4 regions of the Paenibacillus sp. FSL H8-0175 genome follow, and region 2 is predicted to be linked to each of the others. Evidence: riboswitches for the same ligand, from Rfam matches in the RefSeq annotation. Region 2 holds a riboswitch; each other region holds the start of a gene.

Region 1 (3,162 bases), 3.2 Mb from region 2:
CGGCTGAGATCATCACGTACAAATGACCAATTGAGGATAGTTACAGGACCCGTCAACATTCCTTTAACCGGAAGCTTCGTCAACGATTGTGCATAGACACTTTCTTTAACAGTCATAGGCTGTATAAATGCAACATCCGCGTAGATCACCGGTGGCTTAACGCAACGGGAACCGTAGGATTGAACCCAGCCATTACTAGTAAACAAGTATCCGTCCAGCTTTTCTCCGAAAAACTCCACCATATCTGTACGCTCGAACTCACCGTGGACCAGAACATCCAGACCTAGCTTTTCTTGGAAGGTAATTGCATCCGCGATCTGCTCACGAACAAATCCATCATAACGCTCCTGATTCCAGACCCCTTTACGCCATTTCAATCTCGCCTGACGCACTTCTACTGTCTGCGGGAAGCTACCAATTGTAGTGGTTGGCAGAAGTGGAAGCTGCCATTTCTCTTGCTGCACCTTTAAGCGTTCAGCAAAAGGCAAACTGCGTTGGTCAGGCAAAGCTGCAAGTGCAAGCACTTGCTCCGCCACATCCTTACGGCCACGCTCAGGTAGTGCGCGGAATGCTGCAATAGCTTCACGACTAGCGGCCAGCGCTGCTTTAGCAGCTTCTCCTTTATCTGCGAGGGCTGCTCCGAGCAAACTAAGCTCTGCAAGCTTCTCATCGGCAAAAGCTAACGCATTCTTAACTGTCGCCTTCAGCTTCAACTCACCTTGAACGGTGACTGGGACATGCAGCAGACTGCAAGAAGGCTGAAGAATAAGACGATCAAGCGGCACATGAACGCTGAGCTTTTCTACCAGTTGCAGCTTAGCGTCTAAATCGGAACGCCAGATGTTCCGTCCATCAATAATTCCGGCACCCAGCCATTTGTCCTTCGGCCAGCCAAGACGTTCGATAGAAGCCAGATTCGCTCCACCATCGTGCACAAAGTCAAGACCCAAGCCTTGAACAGGCAACTCTAGCAGTGCCTCCAACGGTTCAGCAGCTTCGAAATACGTCTGTAAAATAATATTCAAGCCCGGCACGGAGCCGGCAATTTCTGTGTATATCGAGTTAAGCAGTGTTAATTCTTCTTTACTTATGCCTGTAACAATCGCTGGCTCATCGATTTGTACCCAGCTTACCCCTTCTTGCTTCAGTTCCTGTAGCAGTTGAACATAGACTGGAACAAAACGTGCAGCAATCTTGGCGATATCTGCCGCTGCGTAACCTTTGGACAGCTTAAGGAAGGTATACAGACCTAAAAGTACCGGTTTACCTTCAATCCCTGCCTGCGATTTAGCAAAACGATAAGCCGCTAGAGGTTTATTTTCAGTCAGGCGTGGTGTTTGTGTGCCGATCTCTGGAACGATATAGTGATAGTTCGTATTGAACCATTTGGTCATCTCACAGGCAGTAGCCTCAGCATTACCACGGGCCATTGCAAAATAAAGATCAAGCCCGATGTCGCCGCCATCATACGTGTACCGTGGAGGTACAATTCCAAACATAACAGCCGTATCCAACACATGGTCATAAAAAGTAAAATCATTTACCGGAATAAGCTCAATTCCTGCCTCTTGCTGGGTCTTCAAATGCTGCAGCTGAATTGCTGCCATTTCGGAGCGGAATTGCTCCTCATTTATTTTCCCCTGCCAGTAGGCTTCCAGTGTCTTTTTCCACTCGCGGTTCTTTCCGATTCTCGGATATCCAAGATTGCTTACTTTTACTTTATTCGTCATCTCGATACACTCCCTCTTCCATCTCTTATTTCAAACTCCAAAGCTACTTGCTTTCCTATAAAAAAGAGCGCCCTTCCCTAAAAAAGTCAAAGGGAAAGACGCCCATGATATACCCATGGTTAACGTCTAACACCTCCCTATCTTCCGTAGGTGAAGCAGTGCTGTTGAAACAGGCAGGTCTCCTGGCTAGCGGCGTCAACATCTTGAGCAGTCTTCCCAGCAGTAGTAAATTGCCAGTGACCTCTGTTGCTCGAGATTCTTCCGTTACAGTGGCGGGACCGCATCGGCTTCGAACCGAATTTCCCTATTAAGTCTACCGAATTACTATTTTCCGGTCAGCACCTGTCTCCGATATCATTCATCATTTGAGTGTCTTAATCTGATGTCATCATACGTGAAAGCCCCAGCAATCTGCAATAGATTACTGGGGCTTCTGTTATATCGATTCCTTATAACGGACTTAGAAAAATACGAAATATACTACAGCAGCAAGAATTATACGGTATATAGCAAACGGTAAGAGCTTGATACGATTGATCAGTTTTAAGAAGAAACGCATCGATAACAGCGCAAATAGGAAGGCACTAATAAAGCCTGCAATAAAAAACGGCAACGCGTCCATGGTGAAATATTGCCAGTTTTTCATCAGTGACAACAGACTGGCACCTGCCATGATGGGTACTGCCATAATAAACGTAAAATCAGCAGCGGCACGATGGCTCATCCCGAGGAGTACGCCACCAGAAATCGTCGAGCCCGAGCGTGAAAATCCAGGCCATAACGAAAAACACTGTACAAGACCTACACCAAGTGCCTGTTTGTATGTAATCTGATCTACACTCTCAGTTCTGATCTTCTTCGGCCCAAACAGATCGGCAATAATCATTAATATAGCCCCAATCACTAGACCAATTAACACTGTTGATGTAGAGAATAAATGCTCATCAATATAATCATTAAACAGAACACCTAACACACCTGCAGGCACTAACCCTACCAGAACCTGAGTCAGCTTGAGGTGCCCGCCCTGCTCCAACTTCGGTAGCTCCTCTGTTACAGGATCCAACTGCTTACGGCTGAAACGCTTTAAACCCAACAGATCAATGAACCGATTTCTAAAAATCACAACAACCGCTAATATTGAACCCAGTTGAATAACTACTTTGAAGGTATTTGCCGTATATTGTCCAAATAACTCCTGTGATTTCAGCCACATATCATCAACAATAATCATATGACCCGTGGAGGATACTGGAGCAAATTCGGTTAAACCTTCAACAAGCCCCAAAATAATGGCTTTAATAATCGTTAATAGCTCCATGTGTTTCCCTCCTTTTTAATAGTCATTTCTATTATCAGTCCACTACCCGCTTAGCCCTCAGTGTTCATTCTCCGGCTGCGTTTGCGGAAGTACAGAAACCCAAGGATAACT
Region 2 (3,162 bases):
CAGGAGTTGCTCCTAAGGCACTCTCCCTAATGCAGGATCTTGCTGCTTCAGCAGATAGATTCTTACTGAACCGCTTATCGCTTTCTGATATGACGCAGGAGGAGCTTCTGGAGGTAGTTTTTTTACGGTATGGTAATGTTGTCGATTGGCAGCCGCCACTGGATAGGATTAGCAAGCAGAAAGAGAATGCGCTGCGTGCCGCTTACCGCTGGTTTGGTGAAGAGAAGCCGAATGAGGAGATTTTTACAGGATTGTCTCCGCAGGAACTAGACGATGTGCAGCTACTGGGTCGTCGTTTGCTAAAAGAGGCGCGTGTCCTGGAACCCTTTGAACGGCTTCCGCTAGCCTTTTACTATACAACTCAGCGTGAAGGGGGTCCGCTGGATTACGATGCGCTTCTGGAGCTGTTAAAGCGTAAAGCCGGTTCCGACAAAGAAATCATCTATCGGTTTTTTGCTTGGTCGCAAGGCAATCCTTTATTTACGGTTTCGAATAAAAAGCTGCAACCGGGTTACCGTAAGGCGATTCTGAAGTATTTCCTGAGCAGTGATCGTGAAGCGTTCAAGAATCGGGAATTCCGAAAGAACTATGTCGCGGCAGCTCGGCCTGCTCTGCAAAATGTGTACAATGAAGCCCGCTCCCAACTGGCTTCCCCGCTGGCGCGCTGGATCAGCCGCAGCCGATTTCGACTCTTAATCTCCGGCTCCATTACGGGTATTCTGGTGATTATTGCAATTATCGTATTCAGTATGCTGCGTCCGGATGATACGAAGACGGCTCTGCCGGGGACAAGCCCTGAGCCGACCCCTGTTCAGAGTGCAGGCAATATGCTGCCTCCGGCTTCAGTATACTTGAAGGATCAGAGCGTCGAAGGAGATAAGGGGAGCAGCATATTGGTGTTCACCTTCGCAAGTGCAGATGACTGTGTGCAGTTTAAACCGACTGAGGTTAGTTTAATGTCTTCGTCTACAAAGATAGATAAAAGCTTTAAGGTCGCTGCTACAAATGGGACTTGTCCAGTGCCGTCAACGGATGGGACGGATGAGGGAAACGCTGCTGACGAGTCAGATGCCGCTGGCACTACTGGAGGAACAGCAGAAGGTGCAGACTCTACTAACGCTGTAGCTGATGCTTCTCCGTCCACTACGCCTTCCTCTGATACTGAGAACAGCACTGGGTTACCTTCCGCAACAGCTGTGACTGAAGGTGAACAACCTTCCTATCAGGTTGAGGTTACATTGGAGTCTGGAGCGACAATTCTAGAGAAAAGTATGATCAAAGCCGGAAGATTTACATTGATCGTAGATCCCGATCCTAATATTCCACCAGCTTCTGATTCAAGTGCTGAACCCTCCCCGACTGCAAGTCCGGATGGAACAGTCGAATAACAAGCTTTCTGAACAGCAATAACTACCGGAAGGTGGCGTATTGCTGTTCATTTTTTTGCTGCCCATACTAAGCTTTTCTATAGACATGCTATGTATTAATAGATATGATTATGGATGTCAAAATAAGATACTACATACTGGAAAAGGTGCAGACTCTATCAATCTAGTCGTCTGCTTAAAAGGGAAGTCCGGTGCAAGAGTCCGGCGCGGTCCCGCCACTGTATGTGCGGAGCGTTTCTTCTATAAGCCACTGCCCCGAAGGTAGGGTGGGAAGGTGAAGAACAGCGATGAAGCATTAGCCAGGAGACCTGCCTTTTTCGTGAGCGTTTCTATTCTTCGTGGGGTAAGAATGTGGAACATATACAGATGGACTGTTGGCAGGAAGCAAGCGCCGCAGCCTCAATTTGTAATCTTCCCTGACCGCCCTCCAAAGGGGCGGTCTTTATGTTATGCGTCTTATTCCCGGCAGTACCCATTCTTATACAGAAAGAGGTTAAACAATGAAGAAAATCATGTCTTCCAAGTTTGTAGCACTTGGGCTGGCCTTATTCATGGTCATTTCAATTCTAGGAACATCTCTTGCTCCGGCGGGACAAATATTTGCAGAAGCGGGCGCTGGCGCCGGTCTGGAGGCAACTGCCGCGGAGCGGATTAATGTTGCGGATGCGACTTATGCGGCTGCGGAATATCTCTTGAAAGGTGGCGTGCAATCGGATTGGCAAGCCATTGGATTAGCGCAAGCAGGGTACAAGCTGCCGGCTAGTTACCTTTCAGAGCTTGAGAAAAAAGTAAAGGATGCAGCTGGCGATTTCACCAATGTAACCGATTATGCTCGAATCGTGCTCGCAGTGAGAGCGATTGGTGCAGATCCTACTAGCTTTGCTGGTAACGGAACGACTCCTGGCTATAATCTGATTGAGAAAATCTATAATAATAGCAAGCTCAGTGAACAGACGCTTAATAATCCGGTATATGCTTTACTTGCGCTGGATTCTGGTAAATATAATATCCCAAGTGACGCGAAATGGACGGCGGATAAGCTCCTTACGGAGATTCTCTCCAAACAGAATCCGGATGGGGGCTTTGCACTAACCTCAGGTGCAAGTGAGCCTGATATGACAGCGATAACCTTGACGGCTCTGGCGGCACATAAAAATAATCCCGAAGCCTACTTAGCAGGGCTACAAGCCGTAGCTTGGTTATCTACAGCTCAAGATAGCCATGGGGGTTACGGTGACAGTGCTGAAAGTAGCGCACAAGCAATCCTTGGACTCACCTCCTTCGGAGTTGATCCTAGTGGATTAGAATACACCAAAAACAAAGTGGATCTAATGGAGAACCTGCTTAGCTATCGTCTAGCTGATGGTAGCTTCACCCATAGCCGTGGTGGAAGCAGTAATATTCTGGCGACAGAGCAAGGGCTTCAGGCGCTGGTTGCCTATAATTTGCTATATAAAGGAAGCAACAGTAAGCTATACGATTTTTCCAAATCCTCCATTCAGAGCTCACTCATCTACGCTCCAGTAACGATTGAGGGACCACAGGCCACGTTGGCACAAGGGTACGCCTATGCTGGCAACGCACTTGGAGCGTTAGAGAAGCTGGCGCTTCAAACGAACTTGCCGATCACAAATCCTTCGGGCAGTTATGTGACTGGCATCGGAAGTATTGCTGCTGGAAGCTTTGGTGGTTATGACGGATGGATGTATGTTGTATCACGTGACGGAAAATGGATTAATCCCGATGTAGGCATGAGTGATTTTGTACTTAAAGA
Region 3 (3,162 bases), 530 kb from region 2:
ACCCACTTTAATCGACTAAAGGTTAGAAGAATGTTAGAAGTTGATGCTTGTACAAAAAAAAGGCGCAGTTCCAAAAACCCGGGAACACGCGCCACTATCGACTTTGTAAGGATGCTGGTGAAGGGAATTGAACCCCCGGCCTACGCATTACGAGTGCGTTGCTCTACCCCTGAGCTACACCAGCTTAACGCTGTTTTTCTGTCAAACAAAAAATATTATACAACTTTCAGCCAGAAACGCAAGCCTATTTCTCCCTGTTTTCCGCCCTCCTAAACTGCTAATCCACCTGTAGCTTACGCTCCACAGACTCTAACTTTCCACGGCTAGTAGAGGGTTTATCGCGGCGGTCGTCTATTTTAAGTGAAGTAGAGACACGTTCTGCACCTGCGGCAAAAGGAGACTCATGCAAAGCTTCTACCGCGGCAAAAATGCGTTGCAGAGGCCCTTCGATGATCGTACCCATAGACGTAAGTTCATAAGTAATCCCTTCTACTGTCTTCAGCACCCGCTGCATATCCGCAACATAGCTGCTAAGACTGGTACTGCCTGTTCCAATTGGAATAACTGTAACTTCAGCGATAGGCATGAGAATACCTCCTCGAAATTTTATAGTAGCTGTCTCCTTCCATTGTAACAATTCCACCGCTCTGTCACAAACTAAGCAAGATTATCCTCCCTTATCTCTTCTATTTCTTCTGATTACTCCAAAATATGACTTTGGGCTAAGAGTATTTTCTCATGAGCAAATTCTAGGGTCATCTGCACTATATTTATGGACTCTTTGTGGCATCTTTTCGGACAATTTATGAATCATTTCGCATCTCCCTGTGGATCAATTGTGGATTACTTATAGACAGCCTGTGGATCATTTGTGGAGTACTTTTGAAGAACCCGCTCCCCGCGCGGGTTTTCTAAAAAACTGTTTACAAACACAACATCTTGGGTTATTTTTATCTAACGACAACAAAATATAGTGGAGACAGGCGCTTTGATCCTTAACCGGATTTAGAGCTTAATAGGGAAGCGCGGTGAGAATCCGCTGCGGTCCCGCCACTGTAACCGGATGGCCTTCTTAAGCTTCTGGGAAGCTTGAGAATCCACATCTCCCGGCAAATGCCACTGAGGGTTAGGAACACCCTTGGGAAGGCGCCGAGAGATCCCACGGAAGCCAGGAGACCTACCTGTTTCGACGACACCAACTATTGATGCCTGCGAGGAACAGGGATGGTGTCCGCATGCGGTCATCTACGTAGAGACCTCTGCAAATATCCGTGTGGATATTTACATAACGCATCGGGCATTTTCTGCCATCCTCGGGTAGGGGATGCTTTTTTTATGTAATCTGAACAAATATACGACTGCTTATAGCAGTCCAACTTCTTATGGATATATGGATTTGATGATAGATGTTTTTCTTTTATACTGAGAGGAGAGCTGTACAATGACGTTGTTGGAGAGACAATTTAATGGAGTAGAAAATGCACGGGAAGTTCTTTTAGAAGAGCTCATTGATTTAGGCCGGGATATTATCGACAGTCGGGATATGGACCTATTGCGCGAGAATGCCAATTTGAATGGAGAGAGTTTCTCCGGTAAAATGAGCAAGTTCGGCAGTGAATATTCAAAATGGTACGCCCGCAATTTTACGATGCCGCCACAGCTAGTGCAGGCTATTGATGACAATGTCGTCTATGTGCATGATCTGGATCAATACGCGATTGGAACGACGAACTGTATTTTCATCCCGTTTGATAAACTTCTCCGTGAAGGTTTCAATACCGGCAACGGCAGCGTTCGTCCTCCGAACTCAATAATGACAGCTATGTCTCTGGTAGCGATTATTTTCCAATCCCAGCAAAATGCTCAATATGGTGGTGTATCCGCCAATAAACTCGACTATGATCTGGCACCTTATGTAACCAAATCCTTCGCCAAGCTGTTCCGCAAGGGTCTGGATTATTTTGAAGAAGGACAAGCTGATGAATCTTTGGGCGAGATTACGATGAGCCGGACCGATCTGGCGGAGTTATATCCAAGGGCGTTCCGTTTTGCACTAAAGGAAACCGAAATCGAAACTCTGCAAGCGGCTGAAAGTATGGTACATAATCTGAATACCATGTCCAGCCGATCCGGTGGACAAATACCGTTTACCAGCATCAACTACGGTACTTGTACTTCACCAGAAGGTCAGCTTGTGATCAGTTCTCTGCTAACCGCAACTATGAACGGACTTGGCAGCGGAGAAACACCAGTGTTCCCGATTCAAATCTTCAAATGCAAGCAAGGAATCAATCAACAGCAAGGCGATCCTAACTATGAACTGTTCCTAAAAGCAGCTGAATGTTCTGCGCGCAGACTATATCCAAACTTCGCTAATCTGGACGCTCCGCTCAACTTGCAGTATTATGATTCAAGTGATCCTGATACGGAGTTCGCTACAATGGGCTGCCGAACCCGAGTGCTCGGTGACCGTTTTGGGCGTAATCATTGCTCTGGGAAGGGCAACCTTTCCTTTAATACACTAAATCTGGTTCGGCTAGGTCTGGCACACGGCACAGTAACAGGCAGACGTACCGTCGCAGACGAAGCTGGCTTCTATGAAGATCTAAATCATTATATGGATATTGCGCTGGAAGGACTTCTCCATCGCTTCCACATCCAAACCGCACAAAAAGCTAAAGCTTCCGATTTCATGATGCGAGAAGGCGTTTGGGAAGGCGGCGAACATCTTGCACCCGATGACACTGTAGGCGATCTGCTGAAGCATGGCAGTCTGTCTCTTGGCTTCATCGGTATGGCGGAATGTATGAAAGCTATGTACGGCAAACACCATGGCGAGGATATGGAAGTTCATGCCAAGGCGCTGGCTATCGTGCGTCATATGCGGGACTATTGCGATCGGAAAAGTGAGGAACTGGATCTTAACATCACCCTGTTCGCTACTCCAGCAGAAGGTTTGTCCGGTAAATTCACCAAAGTTGACCGCAAGGTACTGGGTTCCATTCCGGGCGTAACCGACCGTGAATATTATACGAACTCTTTTCACATCCCTGTATACTTCGATCTGGGTGCTGCTCAGAAGATCAGCTTGGAAGCTCCTTTCCATGAATACTGCAATGCCGGGGCTATTTCTTATGTCGAATTAAACGGCAATGCCCGCAA
Region 4 (3,162 bases), 170 kb from region 2:
ATACGTACCTTGGTCCGTTGCCATATTGTCTACTTTGCCTGTGAGGATATGCTTAAATCCACCCTCAGGTGCAGCAAAGCTAAGTAATGCATCAATAAGCGAATTTCCACTTTTAACAAATCTAGCGTCAGTGTGCGGATCTACGCCTACACCAGTTAAGGCTACAATTACCTGCGAGATACTCTCGCTGCTAGTGCTTCCCCAGCTTGTAAATCCGCCTTGATTGTTTTGGTTATCGGACAGCCATTGGATGGCCCGATCCACGGCAGCTTTTACATCATCACGGGTTGCATAATAAGGTGCAAGAGCTTGCATCGCCATCGCAGTCATATCGACATCGGCTTTGGTTACGCCTAATGCCCAGCCACCAGCTTCTGCTGTACCTTTTTTAACCTCTTTATCTAAAATATACTGAACTAGTTTTTCTCTTGTGGTCTGTTCTGTAACTCCATCAACTACAGGAATCTCATAGTTATGGCTATCTAGCGCAATCAGAGCAAAAATCGGACCATTATTGCCTTGCTTTTGGATATATTGATAATCAGCGAGTGCTTTTCTCAGATCATATCCCGCAACATTTGTGATATCTTTTCCGATAGAGGTAAGTCCTAGAATCGCTCTGGAATTCTCTGTGCTTTTATTGGCGTCGAGTTTTCCATCCTCTTTAATGATTGATGCTATTTTCGTAGCTACATTATTGTAATAGAGATCATAATAACCGTTAGGTACTGTATAGTTCGCCCGTGCCAGAGAAAGGATCGACCATTCTCCGCTGCCTGTTCCAAACGTTGGATTCTTTACAGTATTTAAAATATAAGCAAGGTTTTTATCTAACTGTTGTTTGACGGCAACTGTAGTTTCCAGTTTGTAAGTAACCTGATAAGTTACATTTGTTTTGTTTCCAGCTCCGTCAAGAGCCGTTACAGCAATTGCATTAATGCCTGAATTCAGAGTAGCTTTGTACTCCCCATTTGCGGGTGATAAAGTAACTCCATTCAGCTTCACTTCTGGAGTAATGTCACTATATACATTGTCTGTGACAGCTACTTTGAAGCTTATTTCTTTATTGGATACTTCCTGTTTATCTTGTATGCCACTTACTGTAATAACAGGGGGTTCAATGTCTAATGCATTATTAAGACCGACAAGCGCATGATCTACACTTATTTGAGAGCTTGCCATGTTTTCGAGCACGGAATAGGCTTCATAAACTGCCGATTGCACTACTGGTCTGTCCAAAATAGTTTCTTTATTAGGGGCACTATTAATCTCGGCGATTTCCGCAGTTAAAGCATCCTTATTGGCAAGTTGAACTGGGATTTCCCCCCAGCCGCCAAGATCAGAACCATAGCCATAAGTGGTGAACTGAGTTCGAATGATGTCACCGTCTTGAGGCTTATAATCGGTCATCCCAAACGGAGGAAACACATTATTTACTGCATACATCCAACCCGACATGGAGGTGTAGTCAAACTGACTTAACCAATCTGGGTCTGCTTTAGTGCCGACTGTATTCCCATCGGCTGAAATCATATCTAAAATATATTGTGGAATATTGACTTCGCTTCTGCCACTATCTTTAACTTCTGATAAATAAAAACCACTATCTATATTTCCTAAATATCTATAATTCCCATCACCTAGCGCACGTGTTATTAAAGATGCGCCATTATCGCCTTCATAAATCGGAACTTTAATAGGTTCCTTAATATACCCTTGGCCTAAGGTGAATTTCTCTACGGATACAGATACATACCCTTTAAGGGTAGAGCTTGCTCCATCTGCTTGAGCCGGGATTACACTTGTAGAGAATGTCGTAATAAATACAGCTACAATAAGTAACCACGCTAAAAACTTATTTTTCTTCATTTTTCCATAACCCTTCCCTTCATACCTATGATAAAAAACAGAATAAACTTTCTCATAACCACAAAAAAACCACTCAACATAAACGTCAAGAGGTTAAGATAGTGAACCACAATAATAGCTGGCAAACACTATTCAAGCACCTCTCTATCGATCGTAGAGTTTGATGGTGTAACAGAAAAAGGCAGATATTCTGGCTCAAGTATCATCACCCTTGCTGCCTTCCCAGTTTCCCAGTGGCATTTTGCAAGGACTCCTCTTTCACAGCGGCGGGACCGCGCGGGATTCACACCCGCTTTCCATTTAACCAATCTATGATTGTACTTCCGCAACATTCATAGTTGGCACCTATTTCTAATTTTAAATTTTCATGCTTCATCATAACTAATATATATGCTTTTGTCATGTTATATTTCTTTTTTGTATAACGGGCAGCTAGAGATAATCCTATTGAATAACCAATTTCTACGAGTAGGGTTATTCAAATAATTTCTTTATCCAACTGTGGGGCAAATTAATTTAAATCACTAATTCTTATATGAATTTACCACAAATTAGTAAGGTACTCGCTAAGTGTATTCTATGTTAGGGTATATTCAGAAAGCGTTTACAAAATAAAACTGGAGGTGTTTGCGTTCATTTAACCACCAAGTACAGCGTCAAAGCCAGGTCCAAGCATCCTAAATTTATCTCACAAAGGAGAATTCAATGACTACGCGAATCCAGAAATCCTTCTTATCATTGACACTTGTCACCGCTCTTCTGCTCTCTCTGTTCTCATCCATGGCCGCAGCTGCAACTAAGGACGAGCAACAAGCTAAGGCAGCGCCAAAGAGTAAGATCCAATCCTATGTAGACGAAATGCAGCCCGGATGGAACCTTGGCAATACTTTAGATGCTACAGGTGAGGATGAAACCTCCTGGGGCAATCCACGTGTGACCCAAGATCTTATTAAAAAGATCGCCGCTCAAGGCTATAAAAGCATTCGGATTCCTGTGACCTGGGATACTCACATGGGTGCGGCACCAGACTATACCCTAGAAAAGGCCTACCTCGACCGTGTGGAAGAAGTTGTCGGCTGGGCACTGGACGCCAAGCTTTATGTCATGATTAATGTCCACCATGATTCCTGGCTATGGGTAAGCCATATGGAAGAAAAACACGATGAAACGCTGGCACGTTATAATGCAGCCTGGACTCAAATTGCCGATCGCTTCAAGGACAAATCCGATAAGCTGATGTTCGAGAGCATAAATGAACCTCGATTCACCGATGGTGGAAGCACAGACGAAGCA

What was found. A riboswitch is a leader RNA that binds a small molecule or an ion and turns the genes downstream of it on or off. The one in region 2 is predicted to bind cobalamin.
Region 1: linked by a shared signal. The riboswitch ahead of metE (5-methyltetrahydropteroyltriglutamate--homocysteine S-methyltransferase) and the one ahead of MHH46_RS04740 (DUF4430 domain-containing protein) in region 2 are both predicted to bind cobalamin.
Region 3: linked by a shared signal. The riboswitch ahead of MHH46_RS02500 (anaerobic ribonucleoside triphosphate reductase) and the one ahead of MHH46_RS04740 (DUF4430 domain-containing protein) in region 2 are both predicted to bind cobalamin.
Region 4: linked by a shared signal. The riboswitch ahead of MHH46_RS04065 (S-layer homology domain-containing protein) and the one ahead of MHH46_RS04740 (DUF4430 domain-containing protein) in region 2 are both predicted to bind cobalamin.

The regions. Positions count from the first base shown of each region.
Region 1 is NZ_CP150299.1:5,075,472-5,078,633, forward strand. Features, by position in the region: gene metE (5-methyltetrahydropteroyltriglutamate--homocysteine S-methyltransferase) at 1-1,730, opposite strand, end outside; cobalamin riboswitch at 1,885-2,091, opposite strand; gene MHH46_RS22710 (undecaprenyl-diphosphate phosphatase) at 2,191-3,051, opposite strand; gene MHH46_RS22715 (DedA family protein) at 3,102-3,162, opposite strand, start outside.
Region 2 is NZ_CP150299.1:1,101,742-1,104,903, forward strand. Features, by position in the region: gene MHH46_RS04735 (hypothetical protein) at 1-1,388, shown strand, start outside; cobalamin riboswitch at 1,516-1,719, shown strand; gene MHH46_RS04740 (DUF4430 domain-containing protein) at 1,889-3,162, shown strand, end outside.
Region 3 is NZ_CP150299.1:568,635-571,796, reverse strand. Features, by position in the region: tRNA gene MHH46_RS02510 (tRNA-Thr) at 113-184, opposite strand; gene MHH46_RS02505 (MTH1187 family thiamine-binding protein) at 278-586, opposite strand; cobalamin riboswitch at 965-1,200, shown strand; gene MHH46_RS02500 (anaerobic ribonucleoside triphosphate reductase) at 1,442-3,162, shown strand, end outside.
Region 4 is NZ_CP150299.1:929,950-933,111, reverse strand. Features, by position in the region: gene MHH46_RS04065 (S-layer homology domain-containing protein) at 1-1,869, opposite strand, end outside; cobalamin riboswitch at 2,032-2,233, opposite strand; gene MHH46_RS04060 (cellulase family glycosylhydrolase) at 2,575-3,162, shown strand, end outside.